Paraneptunicella aestuarii: one gene and its partner. The protein of the gene in region 2 interacts with the protein of the main gene of each other region in a pairwise test. Links are inferred from orthologs where the notes say so. Each region holds a gene or a part of one and is shown on either strand. Other genes may lie near its edges. The genes, in order: gyrA and gyrB.

Region 1 (10,965 bases), 2.1 Mb from region 2 along the record:
GATGATGGAATACCTGCATGGTGGGAGACCAAGTACGGACTATCGGATGATAATTCTGCTGACGCCGTTTTGGACGATGATTTTGATGGATTGACTAATCTTGAGGAATATACAAATAAGACAAGCCCCGCTAATGCAGATACTGATAGTGATGGATTGAATGATTTTATTGAAATCAATACGCATGGTACTTCACCGATTAAGTCAGACAGTGATGGAGATTGGCTTTCGGATAGTGAAGAGATCATACTAGCGTCTAATCCACTAAATGCTGATACAGATAATGATGGATTTACTGATGGTGATGAGGTCTATAAATATAATACCGACCCGATAGATAATAATTCTGTGCCACAAGCGTTAACCAGTTTTAGCGAGGATTTTGAAGCGGCAGATTTAGCTCCTTTCTGGGAAATGGGCGAGAATAATCAAGCGGATTGGTTTCTGGCTGATGACGATTCCAGTGAAGGGGCTCAAAGTCTTCGCTCTGATGCCATATTATCAGGTAGTAGTGGCAGTTTAGTTAAGTTCACAGCACTTTTCAGTCAAGGGATAATGTCATTTGATTTGAAAACACCTCAGTATTGTTGCAGTAATGTTCAGTTATATGTTGATGGTAGTTACATAAAGCAAATAAGAAACTCTGGTGTCTGGACAAATTATGAGGTTCAGTTGGATGAAGGTGAACATACTTTAGAATGGAGATTTTATAAGAATAGTTCTAGAGGTACAGAGAGTTCTTATCTGGATAATGTTCAGTTTACCGGTAACTAATTAACTTCGGTTTATGTGTAGAAATGCCAGCCTGTTTAGGCTGGCATTTTTTTATCTAAGCCTACCTTGGTTTTCATGTTAAAACACACCTCTTATACCTAAGCTATAGGCCGTTCCTGTGTCTTGTATTAGCAATAATTGATTACTGTATCTTCCATGTTTATGCACGACTTCGTTGGTCAGGTTAATGCCTTCAAGAACCAGGGTTAGATGATCATTAATGTCGTAGCTCATACTCATATCCCATTGTTGATAAGGGGCGACAAACGTCGGCTCGGCGCTACGTTTTTGCGTGAGTGATTGCAGGAAGGCATCTCGGCTATTCCATGCGAGTCGCCATTGCCAGGGTGCTTTTTCGTAGTAAAGGATGACATTTTTCGAATCGCTTAAGCCGGTGAGTGCGAACTTGCGACTGACATCTTCTCTGTTCAGTTCTGCATTACTGTCTATGAGTGTCATATTGGCTAAAACTCCAAAACCACTATCGCCGAATTGATGCATCAGGCTGAATTCAAAACCATCGGCAACGGCGGTTTCTGCATTCTGAGGATAGGTATGGTCAAACTCGGCTAAGCTATCTTGTTCGTCTGGTTCATTGGGATTAATACCTGTACTTGGGTCGGTGACGCCGGGGAAGGTGATTGTATCCACATTACTCAAAATAAAATGCTTAACCCGTTTGCGGAAATAATTAGCAGAGATATAGCTGGGATATTGATAGTAGTATTCGATTCCCATGTCGATATTGAAGGATTCAAAGGGCCTCAATGCCGGGTTGCCAGAGCTGGCGCGCAGGTCTCCGCCTTGGCGTGTTGTGTCTAACACCAATGCCGGTGAAAGCTGAGAAATCGTGGGCCGAGTCAGGGTTTTACTGATTGCACCACGGAATACCCAGTTGTTGTCATATTCCAGCTTTAGATTCAGGGCTGGAAGCCAGTGGTGGTAGCGATTTTTGCTTAATGTCTCTACAGCGGGAGCGGTGATTTGTCCTAATTCGGTTTGATCCAGAATAACCAGCTCTAAAAGAGGCGATTCCGTACCCGACACTGACACATCGGTCTGCTCAAACCTGACACCGGTTTGCATACTGAAATCCCAGAGTTGCCAATCCTGTTGCCAGTGAGCATTGATATATCCTGCGCTAATATCCTCTTGCACTGAGAATGAGTGACTGCGCAACTGGGCGTTCAGGTTTTGCTCTGTATTGGTTTGCAGGAAAGCTAACAATTGCTGCTGATCATGTCGTAACCATTGATGAGGAATGTTTTCATGCCCGCTAATGCCCGACAGAAACCCTTCGCCAGCGTCAAATAGCCATTGATAATCATCGGGAATATCAGGCGTTGAGTCATAACCACAAAATGTACAGTGAGCCGCATTGGCTTCGTTGTCCCAACGTTGATTCCGCTTCTTGCGTTTACTGAGCTGAAAGCCAATGTCGATTTGCGCTAACCAATCGCCGTTAATATCGAAAAGGTTATCTATGCGCCATTGGTTAATTTGATCTCGAATATCCCAGCCTCGAAGCAGGAATACGTGAGCTTTGCCATTTGCCGGATCCAGATAATGACTCACACCTGCAGCAATGCCTTCGGCGTTGATAATGTTGGCTGAAGCACTTTCAAAACCGTTAATAGCTGGCAGGATATTGCCTGAGGAATGATCAAAGTGAGAACGGTTTAAATAGCCTATCAGAGATAAGGAATCGCCAGCACCTTGCTTATCTTCGAGCGTTGAAACTGAATGGGACCAATCCAGATTTATTTGCCAGCGATCAGAAATATGCCATTTGATGTTACTTCCCAAGGCGTTAAGTGAGCTTGGGCGATCGAAGGTTTTGGCGTGAAAATCGGTGGCGTGGCCTATGTTCTGCTCAAATTCGACCACGGTGCCATTGCTGTCGGTAAGCACATTTTCCAGATTACTGGATGTGAACCAGTGCCCCATTGAGGTGACATCTGTATTCACGTCAAAGCTGGAATGCAGGTAATCCAGGGTGATATCAAACGATTCATTGGGTTGGTATTGCAGTACCAAGGTTCCGCCTTGGCGCTTGCGATTGTCAAAGCGAACGCGTTGGTCGTAATTTCGGGGCACGAAAATATGATTGCTTTGGCGTTGTAACTGGTCATCGGGAATATTGGTGTCGGGCAGCCAGCCATCTATTTGCGCTTCGTCGATGCGTGTTGAGCGTTCTTGTTGGGCATAGGAAACCAGGACACCAAAGCGATTGTCATCGAAAGTATTGCTGAAAAGGGCGGTAAGCTCGGGCGAGGTTTCCTGACGGTTATCGTCATAATGAGCTTTTACTGAGCCCGCCCAGCGAAACCCATGTTGACTAAGCGGTTTGGCGGTATTGATATTGATGGTTGAACCTATACCGCCTGAAGCCATGCTCGCCGATTGGGTTTTGAACACCTGTACACTATTCACCAGCTCCGATGCCAGAATGTCGAAGCTGAATTCTCGGCCTTGGTTGTCGGTGGCGATTTGTCTGCCATTGAGTTGCACACGATTAAATTCTGGGCCAAAGCCTCGTACCGTGACGAACTGGCCTTCGCCTTCTGCTCTGTCTATCGATACGCCGGAAACCCGTTGTAGTGATTCTGCCAGGTTTTGATCGGGAAACTTGCCAATGTCTTCTGCCATGATGGCGTCAACCACCAAATTGGAATCCTGTTTAACTGCAACGGCTCGATGAACACTGGAACGAATACCTTTGATGACAATGGTTTCGTAGTCTTCTTTGTCTGACTTTGGCATGACTTCATCGGGTGTGAAGAAATCAAGAAGTCGTTGCAGTAAGTTGGTGCTTGTCGATTGGCCTGCATCTTCAGCGCTATCCTGGTTTTGCACCTGTATCTGGATTTGCCCTGTTTCTGAAATCTTTGCTTGCAAACGGGTGTGCGCCAATAAGCGCTGAATACCTTCCTCTATGGAATATTTTCCATGTAATGAGTTGGTGCTGATGTCTTGCACTTTTTCTACCGGAAAGACAATGCTCAGGTTTGCTTGCTCTGCGAATTGTAACAGTGCGCTGTCGGCGCGTTGAGGTTCTATGGCAAAGGCTTTTTCTGCCTCTGAAATGGATGCACTCCATGCCGATGATGAGCAGGCAATTGCCAGTCCCAACGCAATTCGCGAAGGATTCATGCTGTTTTCAGCCCAGACATTATCAGTGAAATGAATTTCACCGGGATTGCTACAACGGGTAAGTACACTGCCTGATTTCTACTTGATGGATTGAGGTTCGTTTATGCGTTTACTTGCATTATGAAATCGTGACTTGTGTACACGAGAACAATAAGCGTGGAAGTAATTTTTTAATCTTGAGAGCTTATATGCAACAAAAATGTTATTTTTTTGTAAATCAGGCCGGAGATTTATGTCTGAATGCTGGTTTAGTACGCAATTAAGTAAAAATATTGCTGTTTGTATAGAGGATAATCGCCGCATCTTCGTCTTATGGGTGATTGCAATTAAGAAACTGAAAGGTTCATGTCTATAGACAATAAAATACATCGTACTTTCATGGCTGCCAGAACCGGGCTTTCGAGAATGATATCGCGTATTGTGCCGCTCAAAGAAGTGGAAGATATTGTTCAGGAAACCTATGTGCGCTTATGCCAGTTGGAAGTGCCGGAACAGGTGGCTGAGCCTCGTTCATTTCTGTATAAAACCGCGAAAAATCTGGCGTTGGATCATCTAAAACGTGCGGAAACCCGGTTATCTGATAGTTATGATCCTGAAGAAAATGAATGGGGTGGTGTGGGTGAGCTGGAGTCGGAGGTTGATACGACTTTTGCAACCATAGCCAGTAATGAAGAGTTTAGTCATTTTTGTGACGCTGTGCGGGAATTGCCAGTGCAATGTCGCAGAGCATTTGTATTGAAAAAAGTGTATGGCTATTCGCAAAAAGAAATAGCACAAGCAATGGATATAAGTGAAAGCACGGTGGAAAAACATATCGCGACAGGAATTAAACGCTGCACTCAACATATGTTTGATATACGTCTGGGTAAAGTGAGTTCAAAACAAGATCTATTTGAAACGGAAAATAATGGCGTTGATAACGTTGTTGACTTGCCCGTAGCACGTCAATCAGGAGAAAAAAGCCAATGAATAATGTGGTGAAGATAAAGCCTGATCAGGATGTGATGGAGCAGGCGAGTGGGTGGATTGCTCGTATGGACAGAGGCTTATCAAAGCATGAAATTGAGCAATTGGCTCGATGGATGAAGCAGGATAAAGCCCATGAAGAGATGCTTCTGGAAATGGCTAAAATTTGGGATAAGATGGATGTTTTGCATCGGCTGGCAATATTATTTCCAGAAAAAGCGTCTACGGCGAAGCCTGCAATTTTCGGTATGTCTTTGAATGTGGCTGCAATGGCGGCTTCGGTGTTTTTCGTCGGAATATTACTGGCTTTTGGTTGGAATAATAGCGAATGGAATCAATGGAAAGGGCTATTTCAATCGTCGGCTCAACAGGTGGTATTTTCCAGCCAGAAGGTCAGTACATTGGTCGGTGAACAATTCCGCAAGACACTAGACGATGGTAGTGAGCTGACGTTGAATACGGATAGTCTGGTCTCGATTACCTATACCGATAAACAGCGTTTACTGGTTTTGGAGCATGGTGAGCTACATATTCAGGTGGCTCATGATGAAGCTAGACCTTTGAATGTATTGGCTAACGGTAAGTTGATTCAAGCTGTGGGCACGGCTTTTAATGTGCAGATACAAAATAAGAAGGTTGAGTTGATCGTAACCGAAGGCAAAGTATTAGTGGATGAACAGCCTAAGCCAGCCAGTGAATTGTTGCATCAGACTTCGGTGCGTTTGCCGGCATCGTCATTAGCTGTGTCTCGCAGTCAGAAAGTGGTATTTTCACAGGAATTGAACCGTGCTCAGACTAAACCGCAAGTGGTTGCTGAGCAGGATATTCAGGCCAATTTGTCGTGGCAGCAAGGGCAACTTATCTTTCGTGGTGAACCTTTACAGCAAGTGTTGGATGAGGTTTCCCGGTATACAGCCACCCGTTTTAAATTGTCGGATCCTGATATCGCCAACATTAAAGTCGCAGGATTGTTTAAAACCAATGATGTAGACGGATTGCTGTTGGCGTTAAAAGAGAATTTTTCTATCGAGTCAGAGTTTGTGAAGTCAGAGAACGGGACTAACAACACCGTGTTGTTACATGCCGTTAAATAACAATAAAAAACAAGATAAAAATAAAAACAGGAGAAACTATGGAAGCGACGAATACGGCTTCTAATGGGGGAGCGAGAGCAGAAGGTTTGGAAAGCGATTCTGTTTCGTTGAGGTATGTCATCTTTATTTCCGCTGTTGCTGCTATCGGAGGCTTTTTGTTTGGCTTCGATTCTGGTGTTATCAACGGCACGGTGGGGGCATTGGAAGTGGCGTTTAATGCTTCTGATATTGGCACAGGTTTTAATGTGGCCTCGGTTTTATTGGGATGTGCCATTGGTGCATTAATAGCTGGGCCTGTGGCTGATAAATCCGGCCGTAAGCCAGCCATGTTGGTGACGGCGGTGATCTTTGCTATCAGCGCTTTGGGTTCAGGTATTGCAGATTCTTCTCTGGAATTTATTTTTTATCGCTTGTTTGGTGGTATTGGTGTGGGGGCGGCTTCTGTTTTAGCGCCTGCATATATTGCCGAGGTGTCTCCGGCTCGTTTACGTGGACGTTTAGCAACGTTGCAGCAGTTAGCCATTGTGATTGGGTTGTTTACTGCCTTTCTGAGTAATTTCACTATTGCTTCCATTTCTGGTGGCGCGCAAGAGCAAGCCTGGATGGGCTTTGCTTCATGGCGTTGGATGTTCTGGATGGAACTGATCCCTGCCTTGTTGTTCTTGCTGGGTGTGATGATGATCCCTGAATCACCACGGTATCTGGTGGCTCATGGCAAGGTTGAATTGGCGAAAACTGTGTTCCACCGTATCGCTCCGGGTAGTGAAGCCGAGCAAATAGAAGATGTGAAGCAATCGCTAAAAGGGGATCACAAACCCCGATTACGTGATTTGTTTATTGAGAAAACCAGCAAGTTGCATCCTATTGTCTGGGTTGGCGTAGCCTTATCGGTATTCCAGCAGTTTGTTGGTATTAATGTGGTGTTTTACTACGGTTCTGAATTGTGGCAAGCCGCAGGTTTTGATGAATCACAGTCGTTATTGATCAACGTGATTGGCGGTACGACTAACGTGGTTTCTACTTTCATCGCGATTGCCTTGATCGACAAAATTGGTCGTAAGCCTTTGCTGTTAATTGGCAGTGTCGGGATGTCGGTGATGTTAGCGACATTAACGTTCTTATTCAGTACCGCAGGTTTGAACGAGCAGGGGAATTTAGCCTTAACCAGTGGTAATGGCACTTTGGCGTTGGTGGCGGCGAATTTGTATATCGTGTTTTTTGGCATGAGCTGGGGCCCTGTGGTTTGGGTCTTGTTGGGTGAAATGTTCAATAACCGGATTCGTGGTGCAGCGTTGGCTGTGGCGGCGAGTGCGCAGTGGCTGGCTAACTTTTTAGTGAGTATGACATTCCCTGTGCTACTTGCCGGGATTGGTTTGGGAGGTGCCTATGGTTTGTACGCCGCTTCTGCGCTGATTAGCGTGTTCTTTGTGGTTAAGTATGTGCATGAAACCAAAGGGCGTCGTCTCGAAGAAATGTAGCTAAGTCCATTTTTTAGTTCATCATCGGCGTTTTGTTATTGAGTGTTGAAAACGTCGCATGGTGAGCTTGCCTCTTCTCTTATTTGTACTTTTGTCTGTTTGCTTCTTTTTTCCTTATTTTAGCTCTCTAATTGTTCATAATGTGTTGATATTTCCAACGCTTAAAAGTCGGGTTGGGGAAACGTGGCAATTGTGGCAATGCGATGATAGAATCGGTCGACTAAACGCAACCTGATTATTGGTTGTTTAGACCCTAAAAATCAAAAACACGATAATAATTAGGGCAATGTGTAATGCTTTGACCTGATAAAAAAGGGTTCAATGAATTAACGATTACTTGCAGGGGAAATAGTTCTGGATTGGGCTGGCACACTCAGTTTCGTTGCTACCAAATTTCATGCCCGCCAGAAGGATGAATCAAGACCAATACCATTTCGGTGGATGGTGTTTATTTGTCAAAATACTAACTGCCTCTCAGTTTATGTATCCCGGTTCGTTGCCCCTTTTTGTTATTCTGGATTATTGAAAAAGTACTAACGCTTTATTCCTTTGGGAATGAGGCAGATAGACATAATAATTACAAGGCAGTGTATGACTGATAACGCCAAAGAAATTCTTCCAATTAATATTGAAGAAGAGCTTAAAAACTCTTACCTCGACTACGCAATGAGCGTTATCGTGGGAAGAGCGCTTCCTGATGTACGAGACGGTTTAAAACCGGTACACCGAAGAGTTCTGTTCGCGATGAACGAACTGAAAAATGACTTCAACAAACCCTATAAAAAATCCGCCAGGATTGTTGGGGATGTTATCGGTAAATATCACCCGCATGGTGACTCTGCTGTATACGACACAATCGTTCGTATGGCTCAGCCCTTTTCCTTGCGTTACATGCTGGTGGATGGTCAGGGGAACTTTGGTTCTGTTGATGGCGACTCTGCCGCTGCGATGCGTTATACGGAAGTCCGTATGGCGAAAATCGCACACGAATTACTAGCGGATCTGGATAAAGAGACGGTTAACTTTGTACCTAACTATGATGGTACAGAGCAAATTCCAGAAGTATTGCCCACTCGAGTCCCTAACTTATTAGTTAATGGTTCTTCCGGTATCGCCGTTGGTATGGCAACGAACATTCCTCCGCATAACCTGGGTGAAGTGGTCAGTGGTTGTATCGAAATGATCAACAACCCTGATGTTACCATTGAAGAATTGATGAATTTCATTCCGGGCCCTGACTTCCCAACTGCCGCGATGATCAGTGGTCGTAAGGGTATTGATGATGCTTATCGTACGGGTCGTGGCAAAATCTATTTGCGTGCCCGTGCTGATATCGAAACAGAAGATAATGGTAAAGAAACTATTATCGTGACTGAAATTCCTTATCAGGTTAACAAAGCTCGATTGATCGAGAAAATTGCTGAGCTGGTTAAAGAGAAGAAAGTTGAAGGCATTTCTGCTTTGCGTGACGAGTCTGATAAAGACGGAATGCGCATTGTTATCGAAGTTAAACGTTCTGAATCAGCAGAAGTTTTACTGAATAAACTGTATGCCAATACGCAACTACAAACCGTTTTCGGTATCAACATTGTTGCGTTGGATAATGGTCAGCCTAAAACACTGAACCTTAAGCAATTGCTTGAAGCCTTTATTCGTCACCGTCGCGAAGTGGTTACACGTCGTACCGTGTTTGAATTGCGTAAGGCGAGAGACCGTGCCCATATCCTTGAAGGTTTGGCGGTTGCGCTGGCCAATATCGACCCAATTATTGATCTTATTAAAGCTTCTCAAAGCCCGTCTGACGCCAAGCAAAGCCTTGTTGCAACAGCATGGGAATTAGGCAATGTTGCTGAAATGCTGCAACGTGCTGGCGTTGATGCTGCTCGTCCTGATTGGCTAGAACCTGAATTTGGTATTCGTGACGGCAAGTACTTCTTAACTGAGCCGCAAGCACAGGCCATTTTGGATCTTCGCTTACATAAGTTGACTGGCCTTGAGCACGACAAGATCCTGGCTGAATACAAAGAGCTTCTGGATTTGATTGCTGAGTTGTTACACATTTTGGGTAGCCCTGAGCGTTTGATGGAAGTGATTCGTGGTGAATTGGAAGCGATCCGTGATGAGTATCAGGATGTTCGTCGCACCGAAATCACCGCGGCTTCTCATGATATTGATATTGAAGATTTGATTGAGCGTGAAGACGTGGTTGTGACCTTGTCACATGAGGGGTACGTGAAGTATCAGAAATTGTCTGATTACGAAGCGCAGCGTCGTGGTGGTAAAGGTAAATCTGCAACCAAGATGAAGGATGATGACTTTATCGAACGCTTATTGGTTGCCAATACACATGATCATATTTTGTGTTTCTCGACTCGAGGCAAATTGTATTGGCTGAAAGTTTATCAATTGCCTTTAGCTAGCCGTGGTGCTCGAGGTCGTCCAATTGTGAATATTTTGCCATTGGAAGAAAACGAGCGTATTACCGCCATCTTGCCAATACAGGAATTTGAAGAAGGCAAATATGTACTGATGGCGACGGCGAATGGTACGGTTAAGAAGACTTCGTTGATTCAATATTCCAGACCTCGTTCTAACGGTATTATTGCTGTGAATCTGGTTGAAGGTGATGAATTGATCGGTGTTGCGTTGACCGACGGTGAAGACGATATCATGTTGTTCTCTGATGCGGGTAAAGTGGTTCGCTTTAACGAGAAGCAACGTGATTCTGAAACTGGCGAAGTGAAACGCGATCCTGAAACGGGCGAAGAGATGATGTCGTTGCGTCCAATGGGACGTAATGCAACAGGTGTTCGTGGTATCAAGATGCAGGATGGTCAGCGTGTTGTGTCTTTGATTGTGCCTAAGGAAGAAGGTGACATCTTGACCATTACCGCAAATGGTTTTGGTAAACGTACCCCGTTAAATGAATACCCAGCCAAGAGCCGTGCTACACAGGGTGTTGTGTCCATCAAAGTGACAGAGCGTAATGGTAACGTTGTCGGTGCGGTTCAGGTGGATGAAAGTAACGAAATTATGTTGATTTCTGATCAGGGAACACTGGTTCGTACTCGTGTCAACGAGGTGTCTGTGATTGGTCGTAACACTCAAGGTGTGCGTATCATCAGAACGGCAGAAGACGAACATGTTGTTGGTCTACAGAAGATCGAAGAAGTTGAATCTGATCAACTGATTGAAGATGATGAATCTGGTGAAGCCGTGGCTGAAGTTGCAGCTTCTGTTGAGCAAAGGGGTACAGATTCAGATGAAGGATCCGCTGAAAGCGATTCTTCAGAAGAATAAGTGTTATGCCGTCTGATTAAAGGCAGGCAGTAATTCTTAGAGCTTGTTGTTAAATTGTCCCCCTGTATTGGGGGATAATTGTTTGTGGAAGCTGATTCTGTTGTTGGATAGCTTCAAAATTAATGTCATTAAACCTCAACATACAAATGAAAGTATCTCAATGTGTTATGGGTAAACTTCTTATTTGCTGCTGAGTTTCA
Region 2 (10,869 bases):
TGATTCGATATAAACCACTCTGGTCGGTTATTCTATGTCGCTAACAATGTCATCGTCTTGATCTTGCTCATCATCCTGAATATATCCAAACCACCTATCCAAAACAGATTCCAACTCAGGCACCCCTTTTCCTTTCAATGCAGAAAACGTGTGTACCGTTACATCACCGCAAAAGGCTAAAGCCGCTTCACGAGCCATTAATAGCTGACTTTTCTGTTTACCCGATTTGAACTTATCCGCTTTGGTCAACAAAGCCAGAACCGGAATATTAGATGCTACTGCCCAATGAATCAGATCTTGATCCAATTCTTTAAATGGATGACGAATATCCATTAACACAACCAATCCTTTCAAGCTCTTGCGACGTTGCAGGTATTCACCCAAAGCACGTTGCCACTTTTCCTTCATTTTTATAGGTACTTGCGCATATCCATAACCCGGCAAGTCGATCAAACGTTTATTTTCATCAAACTCAAATACGTTGATTAGCTGGGTGCGCCCAGGTGTTTTACTGGTTCTTGCCAGGTTTTTCTGCCTGGTAAGGCAATTAAGCGCTGTAGACTTACCTGCATTAGATCGACCTGCAAAGGCAACTTCGATACCTGAATCTTCCCCCAGATGACTAATATCTGGCGCACTTATTTGAAATGTTGCCCGTTGATAATGACTCATAATTTTCCTGAAATGTTCATCACACTCTTCATGATTAAGTGTAGCTATTGCCGACCTGAAAAATGCAGAGATTAATTGTCAGCTACAGCCTAGACTAAATGTTCTTATACGAATTTGAAGCACAAAATGCTTAAGTCGAACAATTATTAAACATTCTTGCTAAATTGACTCAAAAATAAACCGCATATTTATAAGGATATATATTCTAACGCGTGACGAATTGTGTAAAATAGCCGGAATTTTATCTCCCTTGGACAAAATAACCAATAACGAGACCTAAAATGAAAAAATTGCTAATGCTTCTCATTGTATCTGCCAGTATGGCTCCATCAGCCTTTGCCCAAGGTGACGTAGAAAAAGGCAAGACCAAGTCTGCCCAATGTGCGGCTTGTCATGGTGCAGATGGTAACAGTGTTGTCGCCATGAACCCTAAATTGGCAGGTCAACATACAAAGTATCTTGAAAAACAAATCAAAGAATTCAGATTAGCAGCGAAAACCGGTGGCAAAGAAGGTCGTAATAATGCCGTGATGAACGGTATGGCTGCCGGCTTGAGTGATGAAGACATTGCTGACATTTCAGCTTATTTTGAATCTCAAAAGCCAAAAGCAGGTGCGACTCCTGAAGATGTTGTTGCAGCTGGTAGTAAGTTGTACCAAGGTGGCGACATGGAACGTGGAATTACAGCATGTATCGCTTGCCACGGTCCTCGCGGTAACGGCACCTCACTATCAGGCTTCCCTGATATCAGTGGTCAACATGCTGACTATACCAAATCGCAGTTAGAAGCATTCCGCTCAGGAGCTCGCTCAAATGACCTTAATGGCATGATGCGCGATATCGCGAAGCGTTTAACTGATGAAGATATCGCAGTTTTGTCTCAGTATGTTGCAGGTCTTCATTAAGATTTTTATAGCTAAATAGAACATATACACGATGGTTTATAACTTTTTTGTATCCAGATTGTAAAAAAGTTGTAAAAAGAAAATCATCGTGTATGATTCGCGTCACTAGGAACGCAGCGAGCGCAAAAATAACAATAATTGCTCGATGCCGTTTCAGGCAGAAATGCCGGAAACAATAAAAACAACTTGGAATTTATTTCACTATCCATGGGAAACAGGGAAGGCTTATAAAGAGTTAGGAAAACCTATAATAACGACGGGCTGAGAAAAAAAATAATAAGTGGCTTTAAGGATGATTCTTTCCGGAACGGAGTCTACCTTGGGAAAGGTGCCAAGGCGCACGCTCTTAAGCAATAGGTGATAGATTTCTATCGCCTTTTTTGTTTTTTGGGAACAGAAAAACTTTCCTGATAATTTCCAATCAAGAAATGCTCCCATTTATATATATCCTTTTAACTTCATTCTTCCCTATTTTCGATCCGACTTCCAATCCCCTACTTCCGACCCAGAGCTCTCACCTTCTCATAGCAGTGGCAATCTGTCGTATGATCATTTACCAACCCAACGGCTTGCATAAACGCATAACAAATAGTGCTACCAACAAAATTAAATCCCGCTTTCTTAAGCGCTTTTGACATTGCATCAGATTGCTCAGACGTGGCAGGAACATGGCTTAATTGTTTAAATTCATTCTGCTTCGTTTTGTGATCTACAAACGACCAAATAAAATCGACAAAATCAATACCCTGCTCTTGCATCTTCAAATAGGCACGCGCATTTCTGATTATTGAATTAACCTTAAGCCTGTTGCGTATAATTCCAGGATTTAACAATAAACGCTCAACATCTTGCTCATCGAACACAGACACTTTTTCCGGATCAAAATTAAGAAACGCTTCCTCGTAATTTTTCTGTTTCTTTAGAATCGTTATCCAGCTTAATCCAGCTTGCTGTCCATCCAAACACAGCTTGGCAAACAACTCTTGGCTATCCATTACAGGAACGCCCCAAACATGGTCATGATAATCTTGATACAAAGGATCATTAGATACCCAGCCACATCGAATTAAAGAATTACTATCAGACACAAAGAATCTCCGGTAATAAGGCGAAAAATCCTACATTCCAAGCCCCAGTAAAGGTATACTTGCCGCCATTTTTTCAGATAATTTATTAATGTTATCCACCTTTCGGTACAAATAACACATTTTGGATATGCAAACATACGACATCAAAACATTTCAGGGTCTAATTTTAAGCCTTCAAAATTATTGGGCTAAAGCAGGCTGCGTCATTATTCAACCTCTAGATATGGAAGTTGGCGCCGGGACATTCCACCCTATGACTTTTCTCCGTTCAATCGGCCCGGAGCCTATTAGTAGTGCTTATGTTCAGCCATGCCGCAGACCAACTGACGGTCGTTATGGCGAGAACCCTAACCGTTTGCAACACTATTACCAATTTCAGGTAATGCTGAAGCCTTCCCCTGATAATATTCAGGAGCTTTATCTGGGTTCATTAAAAGAACTTGGCTTCGATCCACTTGAGCACGACATCCGCTTTGTTGAAGATAACTGGGAATCCCCTACCCTGGGAGCTTGGGGCTTAGGATGGGAAGTATGGTTAAACGGTATGGAAGTAACACAATTTACCTATTTCCAGCAAGTTGGTGGTTTAGAATGTAAGCCCGTCACTGGCGAGATCACTTATGGATTAGAGCGTCTTGCTATGTATATCCAGGGTGTTGATAGCATTTTCGATTTGGTTTGGACAAAAGGCCCAATGGGTACGGTTACCTACGGTGATGTGTTCCATCAAAACGAAGTGGAGCAATCAAAATACAACTTTGAGTTTGCCAATGTAGATTTCTTGTTCAGAGCCTTTGATGAAGCTGAAAAGGCTTGTCAGCAATTGATTGAACAGCGCTTACCATTACCTGCCTATGAGCAAGTAATGAAGGCTTCTCACAGTTTCAACCTGCTTGATGCCCGTCACGCCATTTCCGTTACAGAAAGGCAACGATTCATTTTGCGTGTTAGAGCCTTGGCTCGTGATTGTGCGACCATTTACTACGAAGAAAGAGAAAAACTTGGTTTCCCAATGCTGAACAAGGAGGCGCAGTAATGCAAAAGAATGATTTGATCATTGAAATTGGTACTGAAGAACTTCCTCCAAAATCACTTCGCAAATTAGCAGAAGCGTTTCATAGCAACATTATTAGTCGCTTGGAACAAGCAACGCTAAGCTTTGATAGCTCAAAATGGTACGCCACTCCAAAGCGCTTGGCTGTGTTTGTTTCTCAATTAGATGAGCAGCAAGAAGATCAAGTAGTCGAGAAACGCGGCCCGGCCGTAAGTTCCGCATTTGATGCTGATGGCAACCCAACCAAAGCCGCATTAGGTTGGGCAAGTGGTAACGGCATTACTATTGATGAAGCTGAACGCTTAAGCACCGACAAAGGTGAATGGTTATTGTTGAAAAAGGTCGAGCAAGGAAAAGCATTAAGCGAATTGCTGGAAGACATCATTAATCAAGCACTAAAAGCGTTACCAATTCCCAAACCTATGCGTTGGGGAAACAATACAGAAGAATTTGTACGCCCTGTACACAGCGTTTTAGTGTTGTTTGGCAATAATGTACTGCCTCTTTCCATAAAAGGCCTTACAGCGTCCAATAAAGTCCAAGGCCACCGTTTTCATGCGCCAGAGTTCGTTGAAATTGATAGCGCCAGCAATTACGAATCTGTTCTGAATGAGCGATTTGTTGTAGCCGATTACGAAACAAGAAAATCCTTCATCAAACAAGGCTTGGAAGCCAAAGCCGCAGAATTAAATGCGGTTGTTGATATGGAAGAAGACTTGCTGGAAGAAGTGACCTCATTGGTTGAATTCCCTGTGATTATGACGGCTACCTTCGAAGAGCACTTCCTTGAAGTGCCAAAAGAAGCGCTCATATACACAATGAAAGGTGATCAGAAATACTTTCCTCTTCTAGATAAAGATGGAAAGTTGCTTCCTAAATTCCTGTTTGTATCCAACATTCAGAGTTCATCTCCAGAGAAAGTGGTTGCCGGTAATGAGCGAGTCATCCGCCCTCGCCTGGCAGATGCTAAATTTTTCTATACAACCGATTTGAAAGTCGATTTTGCCTCAAGAGTTAATAACCTTGAGAATATCGTCTTCCAAAAGCAGTTAGGCACATTGAAAGAACGCGTAGAGCGTATTGCAAGTCTCTCCAAAGACATTGCAACACAAATCAATGCTAATGCCGACGATGCCCAGCGCGCAGGCTTACTATGTAAGAATGATTTGGTATCGAACATGGTGCTGGAATTCACCTCCATGCAAGGCACTATGGGTCGTTACTACGCTGCCGCAAGTGGTGAGAACGAAACGGTGGCTACAGCAATTGGTGAACAGTATCTGCCCGCATTTTCCGGTGACAGGCTACCTTCTTCAAACGAAAGTGCCAGTGTGGCAATTGCAGAGAAGTTGGATACCTTAGTGGGTATTTTCGCAACAGGCCAAGTACCTAAAGGCGACAAAGACCCGTTTGCACTTCGACGCGCAACGATTGGTATTCTGCGTATTTGTATTGAAAAGAACCTGGATCTTGATTTGGCATGGCTGGTTAGCATTGCAGCTAAGTTGGTACAGCCTAAATTCGATAAAGATATCGATCAAAAGCAAATCCTTGAGTTTATGTTTAGCCGCCTTAAATCTATGTATCAAGATTCAGGCGTAGACAGCAGAGTCGTGCAATCAGTGTTGTTACGTGAGCCATCAAAAGCCATTGATTTTGATGCCCGTATTGGTGCAGTACAAGACTTTGTGAAACATCCTGCAGCAGACTCGCTAATTGAAGCGAATAAGCGTGTTGCTAACATTCTGAGAAAATCGACGGAAGAAACGTCCTTCACACCGAGTCCAAGTGTCAATACGGAGTTGTTTGAAGCAGACCAAGAGAAAGCTTTGTATAGCGCAATAGAAGGCGTTAAAACAGAAGTAGAGAGTCTTGCATCCAACTTCCAGTATGGTAAGGCATTAGAAACCTTATCATCGTTAAAAGAAGTGCTTGATGCCTTTTTCGACGGTGTAATGGTTAACGCAGACAATGCTGATATCAAGCAGAACAGATTAACGCTTCTATCCCAACTTAGAGCGTTATTTTTGAACATCGCCGATGTTTCTGTTTTGAATTAACAGAAACATGCAGGAGAACTGTTAGTAATGTTTGGTAGTCAAAATCGAATCAAGCGAATCCTATCAACTCTAAGTGCTACAGCCAGTATATTATTGCTGGCTACACTAGCAGGTTGCGGTAGTACAGGCTTGTCGATTCAGGAGTCCGAAGACGCAAATCGAGATTGGCATACGCTGTACCTTCGAGGCGTGTTTACCTGGTGGGAAGCCGAAGAAAGCTTCCGCTTTAAAAAGGTCAGCACGAATCTATATGTGGCAAAAGCAAATCTTGTTGCAGATGGTCAGCCTTACGATTTTAAAATCGCCGATAAAGATTGGTCACCCGGTTTAAGCTGTGGATACCTGGAAAAAGAAAACGATGAAACCTTGTCTTTAGGTGTAACGTCTAAGGCCAACTGTGACACACCGGTGAATAATTTCAAATTCACACCTGATTCTACAGGGGAGTATTTGTTTTACTTTAAGCCTCAAGGTAACAGACCTCCTCTGGTGTATATTGAGAAGACTCCAGCTAGCTAAGAAAGCCTACTTATCTGTTAAGTATTATATTAGCCGTCGAAAGACGGCTTTTTTATGTAGATAAAGCACATAAGATATTGTTTTATATAGAAATATAACCAATTTTTTACTGAGAATCACCCGCTATGACGCTATGTATTGCTTGGAAAGAAAAAGGACAGCTTCATTTTGTTTCAGATTCACGGATCTCATTTCCTAATAATGCACCTTTTGACGAAGCTATAAAAATAGTGCCAGTAAGAATTGAGATAGATATGATGAACCCACATACGGGCTCAGATGAAGATTTATTTCACGGTGACATTGGTATGTGTTTTAGCGGTAGTACCGTCAATGCATTTGCACTAAGAGAAGCGCTTTACGATAGAGTAAGAGGGCTCTTGATGCCCAGCTTCACATTCGATCAAATTACTCATCGGATTTTCGAGCAGTACGTAAAAGTGTCGAAATCACTATGCCATTCTCTTGTGGGTGCAAAAGGTCAATCCGCTCTATTTATTGCTGGTTTCTGCTACGAAACTCAATCGACCAAAGCGTTTAAATTATCCCCTGTTTCAAGCAATGCTAATGACTATGAATATTATGAAATACTTATCAACGATGGTGATGTTGAGTTAATGGGCTCTGGTTCACAAATAGCAAAGGAATTGATACAGCAAATATCCAAAGAGCATTCATTGACTGATGCCCTACCAAGTATATTAAAACAAGTTATCGAGAATGAGCATATTGATTCTGTTGGTGGCAGAATCAGGTATGGTTATTTTAAACGAAAAGACAATTTCAAAAGCCATTGGCTTTAAGATTATTGAATTAGAAAGCACTGCTATCATTAATATAAAAGAAAAAGCCAGATTGATATCTGGCTTTTCTAATATGGCAGCTATAACTTAGTCTGGTCTAAACATCCAAGTTCATAACCTTAAGTGCGTTCTCTTCGATGAATGCTCGACGAGGTTCAACCTGGTCACCCATCAATGTAGTGAATAACTGATCGGCTCCAATTGCATCCTCGATAGATACTTTAAGCATGCGACGACTTTCAGGATCCATCGTCGTTTCCCAAAGCTGATCAGGGTTCATCTCACCTAATCCTTTATAGCGTTGAATGTATTGACCACGCTTAGCTTCATCCATTAGCCAGTTAAGGGCTTCTTCAAAGCTTTCTACAGGCTTGGTCTTCTCACCACGCTGTACATAACCGGTTTCCTCAATAAGACCATTAATAGTGTTATTAAGATCTTTAAGCATTCCATATTCATTACTGCTGATGAATCCATGATCCAATTCATAATTGGTATCAACACCATGTTGACGCACAATAAAGCGGATCAAATGGCTTCCCGTATGCTCTTCATCGGCAACAACTTCATAGTTGTATGTCACGCTGTCAGTATCATTGGTATTTAAAGTATCGGCTAACAACTTAGCTTTACTTTCCAATGTGGCAGCATTTTTCAAATCTTCTATATCAAAGGTTTCACTATAAACCAACTGATTAAGAATCTGTTCTGGCATAAAGCGGTTTAAGCGATCAATAACCGATCTAACAGACTGGAACTTCTTAACCATAGTTTCCAAACCGACACCACTAATAGCAGCCCCACCTTCTGTCGGAAAAATAGCAGCATTATCTAAAGCGATAGCGGTAAGGTACTGGTTCAGGGCAGCATCATCTTTCAAATAGCTTTCCTGTTTGCCTTTTTTAATTTTATACAGTGGTGGTTGAGCAATATATACATGACCACGTTCGATAATTTCAGGCATTTGACGATAGAAGAACGTCAGTAACAATGTACGAATGTGGGAACCGTCCACGTCGGCATCGGTCATGATAATAACGTAGTGATAACGAAGCTTTTCAGGATCATATTCATCACGACCAATTCCGCAACCTAATGCGGTGATTAAGGTTGCGACTTCTTGTGAAGAAAGCATCTTATCAAAACGCGCTTTTTCTACGTTCAGGATCTTACCTTTTAATGGCAAGATAGCTTGATTCTTGCGGTTACGCCCTTGCTTTGCAGAACCACCCGCAGAGTCTCCTTCCACGATGTAAAGTTCAGATAATGCAGGATCTTTTTCCTGACAATCCGCTAGCTTACCAGGAAGACCAGCCAGATCTAACGCGCCTTTTCGACGAGTCATTTCTCTCGCTTTACGAGCCGCTTCACGCGCTCGGGCAGCATCGATAATCTTGTTGGCAACAATCTTAGCGTCACTCGGGTTTTCAAGTAAGAACTCGCTTAGCTTCTCACCCAAAACAGATTCTACCGCTGGCTTAACTTCTGAAGAAACTAACTTATCTTTAGTTTGTGATGAGAACTTAGGATCTGGAACTTTTACTGAAATAACAGCAGTCAAACCTTCTCTAGCATCATCACCACTGGTATTGGTTTTAGCTTTCTTATTTAAACCTTCCGCTTCCATGTAGTTGTTTAGCGTTCTGGTCAAGCCGCCACGGAAGCCAGCCAAGTGAGTACCGCCATCTCTTTGTGGAATGTTGTTGGTAAAACAGTAGATGTTTTCCTGGAAGGAATCATTCCATTGCAGTGCCACTTCAACACTAATACCGTCATCTCTTTCATTGCAAAAATGGAAGACTTTCTGATGAATAGGAGTCTTATTACGGTTTAGGTACTCAACAAAAGCCTGAATCCCCCCTTCATATTTGAAGTTTTCTTTCTTTCCATCGCGTTCATCAACCAGGTTGATAGACACGCCTGAATTTAAGAAAGAAAGCTCACGTAAGCGTTTTGCTAATAAATCATAGTGAAATTCAAGATCAGTAAAAGTGTCACCACTTGGCCAAAAATGAATAGTAGTACCCGTTTTACCATCAGAGTCACCTACAGCCGCTAAAGGCGCACTAGGTTCACCATGAATGTACTCTTGTTCCCAAACTTTTCCACTACGCTTGATACGTAAAACCAATCGTTTGGAAAGCGCATTTACAACAGAAACACCTACTCCGTGAAGACCACCTGACACTTTATAGGAGTTATCATCAAATTTACCGCCAGCATGAAGTACTGTCATGATAACTTCCGCTGCGGATACACCTTCTTCAGGGTGAATTTCTGTTGGAATACCACGTCCATCATCTTGAACAGAAACCGAGCCATCAATATGGATCTTCACATATATCTCAGAACAGTGGCCTGCAAGAGCTTCATCAATTGAATTATCTACGACCTCAAAAACCATGTGATGAAGACCTGTTCCATCATCTGTATCACCAATGTACATCCCGGGTCTTTTTCTAACTGCATCCAAACCTTTTAGCACTTTGATGCTGGAAGAATCATAATTGTTGTTGGTTTCTTCTGACATTAAGGATATTCCTCTTCTGTTATTGTTCCATGTTCCACGTGGAACAATTTATAATTTTCGCTAAAGTGATCTGCCAGCAATTTAGGTAACTTGTCATTGGCACTGGTGATAAAACATTGCGAACCAGAATCAATGAATCCGCCAATCACTTTACATACGTTTATATCGTCTAATTCAGATATAACGTCATCAATTAAGACCGTACATTTTACTCCATTACGCTCATTAATAAACCTTACTTGAGCCAAATGTAGTGCAAAAGCACAAAGCTTTAACTGACCTCTAGACATTACCTGATTTAAAGGTTTACCATTTATCTTCAAACGCAAATCTGACCTTTGAAATCCGTATCGGGTTGTCCCGAATTTGAACTCATTCTCTAAATTTTGAGTCAGTAGTTCAGCTAGATCCTTCTCTTTTCCCCACCCTTGGTAGTAATCAATTGATATATCACAGCCACTTAAAAACAATGAAAGTGAGGCATCAATATAGGGTGTAATATCAGATACAATATTCCGACATTTACCTGTCAAGCTATAACTTAGCTCTACGAGCTTCTCTGTCCAGAAAGCCTCTTGATCTTTACGCTTATCTTTTAATACAGCATTACGGTTTGCTAATACTGTTTTAAATGTCTTAAACTCATTTAGATAGGATGGTTCCACGTGAAACATAATCCAATCTAAAAACTGTCTCCTATTCCTAGGCGAACCTTCAACTAACTCACTTACAGTCGGAGATAAAAATCGTAGAGGTAAGCTTCTAGCCAGTTCAGACGAGTTTTTTATTTTCTCACCATTTTTTTTAACCAGCTTCTGCCCACTACGAGAAAAACTAAGTCCGATTTTCTCTTTAGAATCTTGACTAACCATCAACTCACTTCTTACAAGAAGGGATTCTTTTTCAAAACTAATCAGGTTTTTTAGTTCTGTTGTTCGGAATGAACGACCTGAAGAGAGTAAGTAAAGTGCTTCAAGAAAAGAAGATTTCCCACTCCCATTTTGGCCGTAAAGCACATTCAAAATGGGAGAAGGTACAACATTCGCTATAGGTATATTTCGAACGTTCTCGAATTGAACGGTAAAAATCACAGACGGATCTTATAATCTCATTGGCATAACCACATATAGAGATTCATCATTCTCAGGATCTTCTATAAGGGCACTACTGTTAGAATCAGCAAGTGAAATTTTGACAGAATCTGAATGAAGCGCATTCATAACATCGATCATATAGGC

What was found.
Region 1: the proteins of gyrB (region 2) and gyrA interact in binary tests that used the Escherichia coli proteins (3 or more experiments, as listed by UniProt). The link is inferred for Paraneptunicella aestuarii from one-to-one orthologs.

What each region holds. Positions count from the first base shown.
Region 1 is NZ_CP074570.1:2,086,123-2,097,087, forward strand. The notes cover bases 7,754-10,965. They hold gyrA (DNA topoisomerase (ATP-hydrolyzing) subunit A), read left to right. Parts: upstream 7,754-8,056; coding sequence 8,057-10,765; downstream 10,766-10,965. In the rest of the region: KIH87_RS08645 (hypothetical protein), read left to right, coding at 1-774; KIH87_RS08650 (TonB-dependent receptor), read right to left, coding at 853-3,927; KIH87_RS08655 (RNA polymerase sigma factor), read left to right, coding at 4,273-4,896; KIH87_RS08660 (FecR family protein), read left to right, coding at 4,893-5,987; KIH87_RS08665 (sugar porter family MFS transporter), read left to right, coding at 6,026-7,465. UniProt on the Escherichia coli protein: A type II topoisomerase that negatively supercoils closed circular double-stranded (ds) DNA in an ATP-dependent manner to maintain chromosomes in an underwound state.
Region 2 is NZ_CP074570.1:2,026-12,894, reverse strand. What follows is about bases 6,916-10,031. They hold gyrB (DNA topoisomerase (ATP-hydrolyzing) subunit B), read right to left. Parts: upstream 9,632-10,031; coding sequence 7,199-9,631; downstream 6,916-7,198. Other genes in these bases: recF (DNA replication/repair protein RecF), read right to left, coding at 9,631-10,031; KIH87_RS00025 (hypothetical protein), read left to right, coding at 6,916-7,101. In the rest of the region: yihA (ribosome biogenesis GTP-binding protein YihA/YsxC), read right to left, coding at 28-672; KIH87_RS00050 (c-type cytochrome), read left to right, coding at 954-1,577; KIH87_RS00045 (DNA-3-methyladenine glycosylase I), read right to left, coding at 2,072-2,665; glyQ (glycine--tRNA ligase subunit alpha), read left to right, coding at 2,793-3,701; glyS (glycine--tRNA ligase subunit beta), read left to right, coding at 3,701-5,779; KIH87_RS00030 (hypothetical protein), read left to right, coding at 5,807-6,298; more of KIH87_RS00025, read left to right, coding at 6,553-6,915; more of recF, read right to left, coding at 10,032-10,722; dnaN (DNA polymerase III subunit beta), read right to left, coding at 10,732-10,869. UniProt on the Escherichia coli protein: DNA gyrase negatively supercoils closed circular double-stranded DNA in an ATP-dependent manner to maintain chromosomes in an underwound state.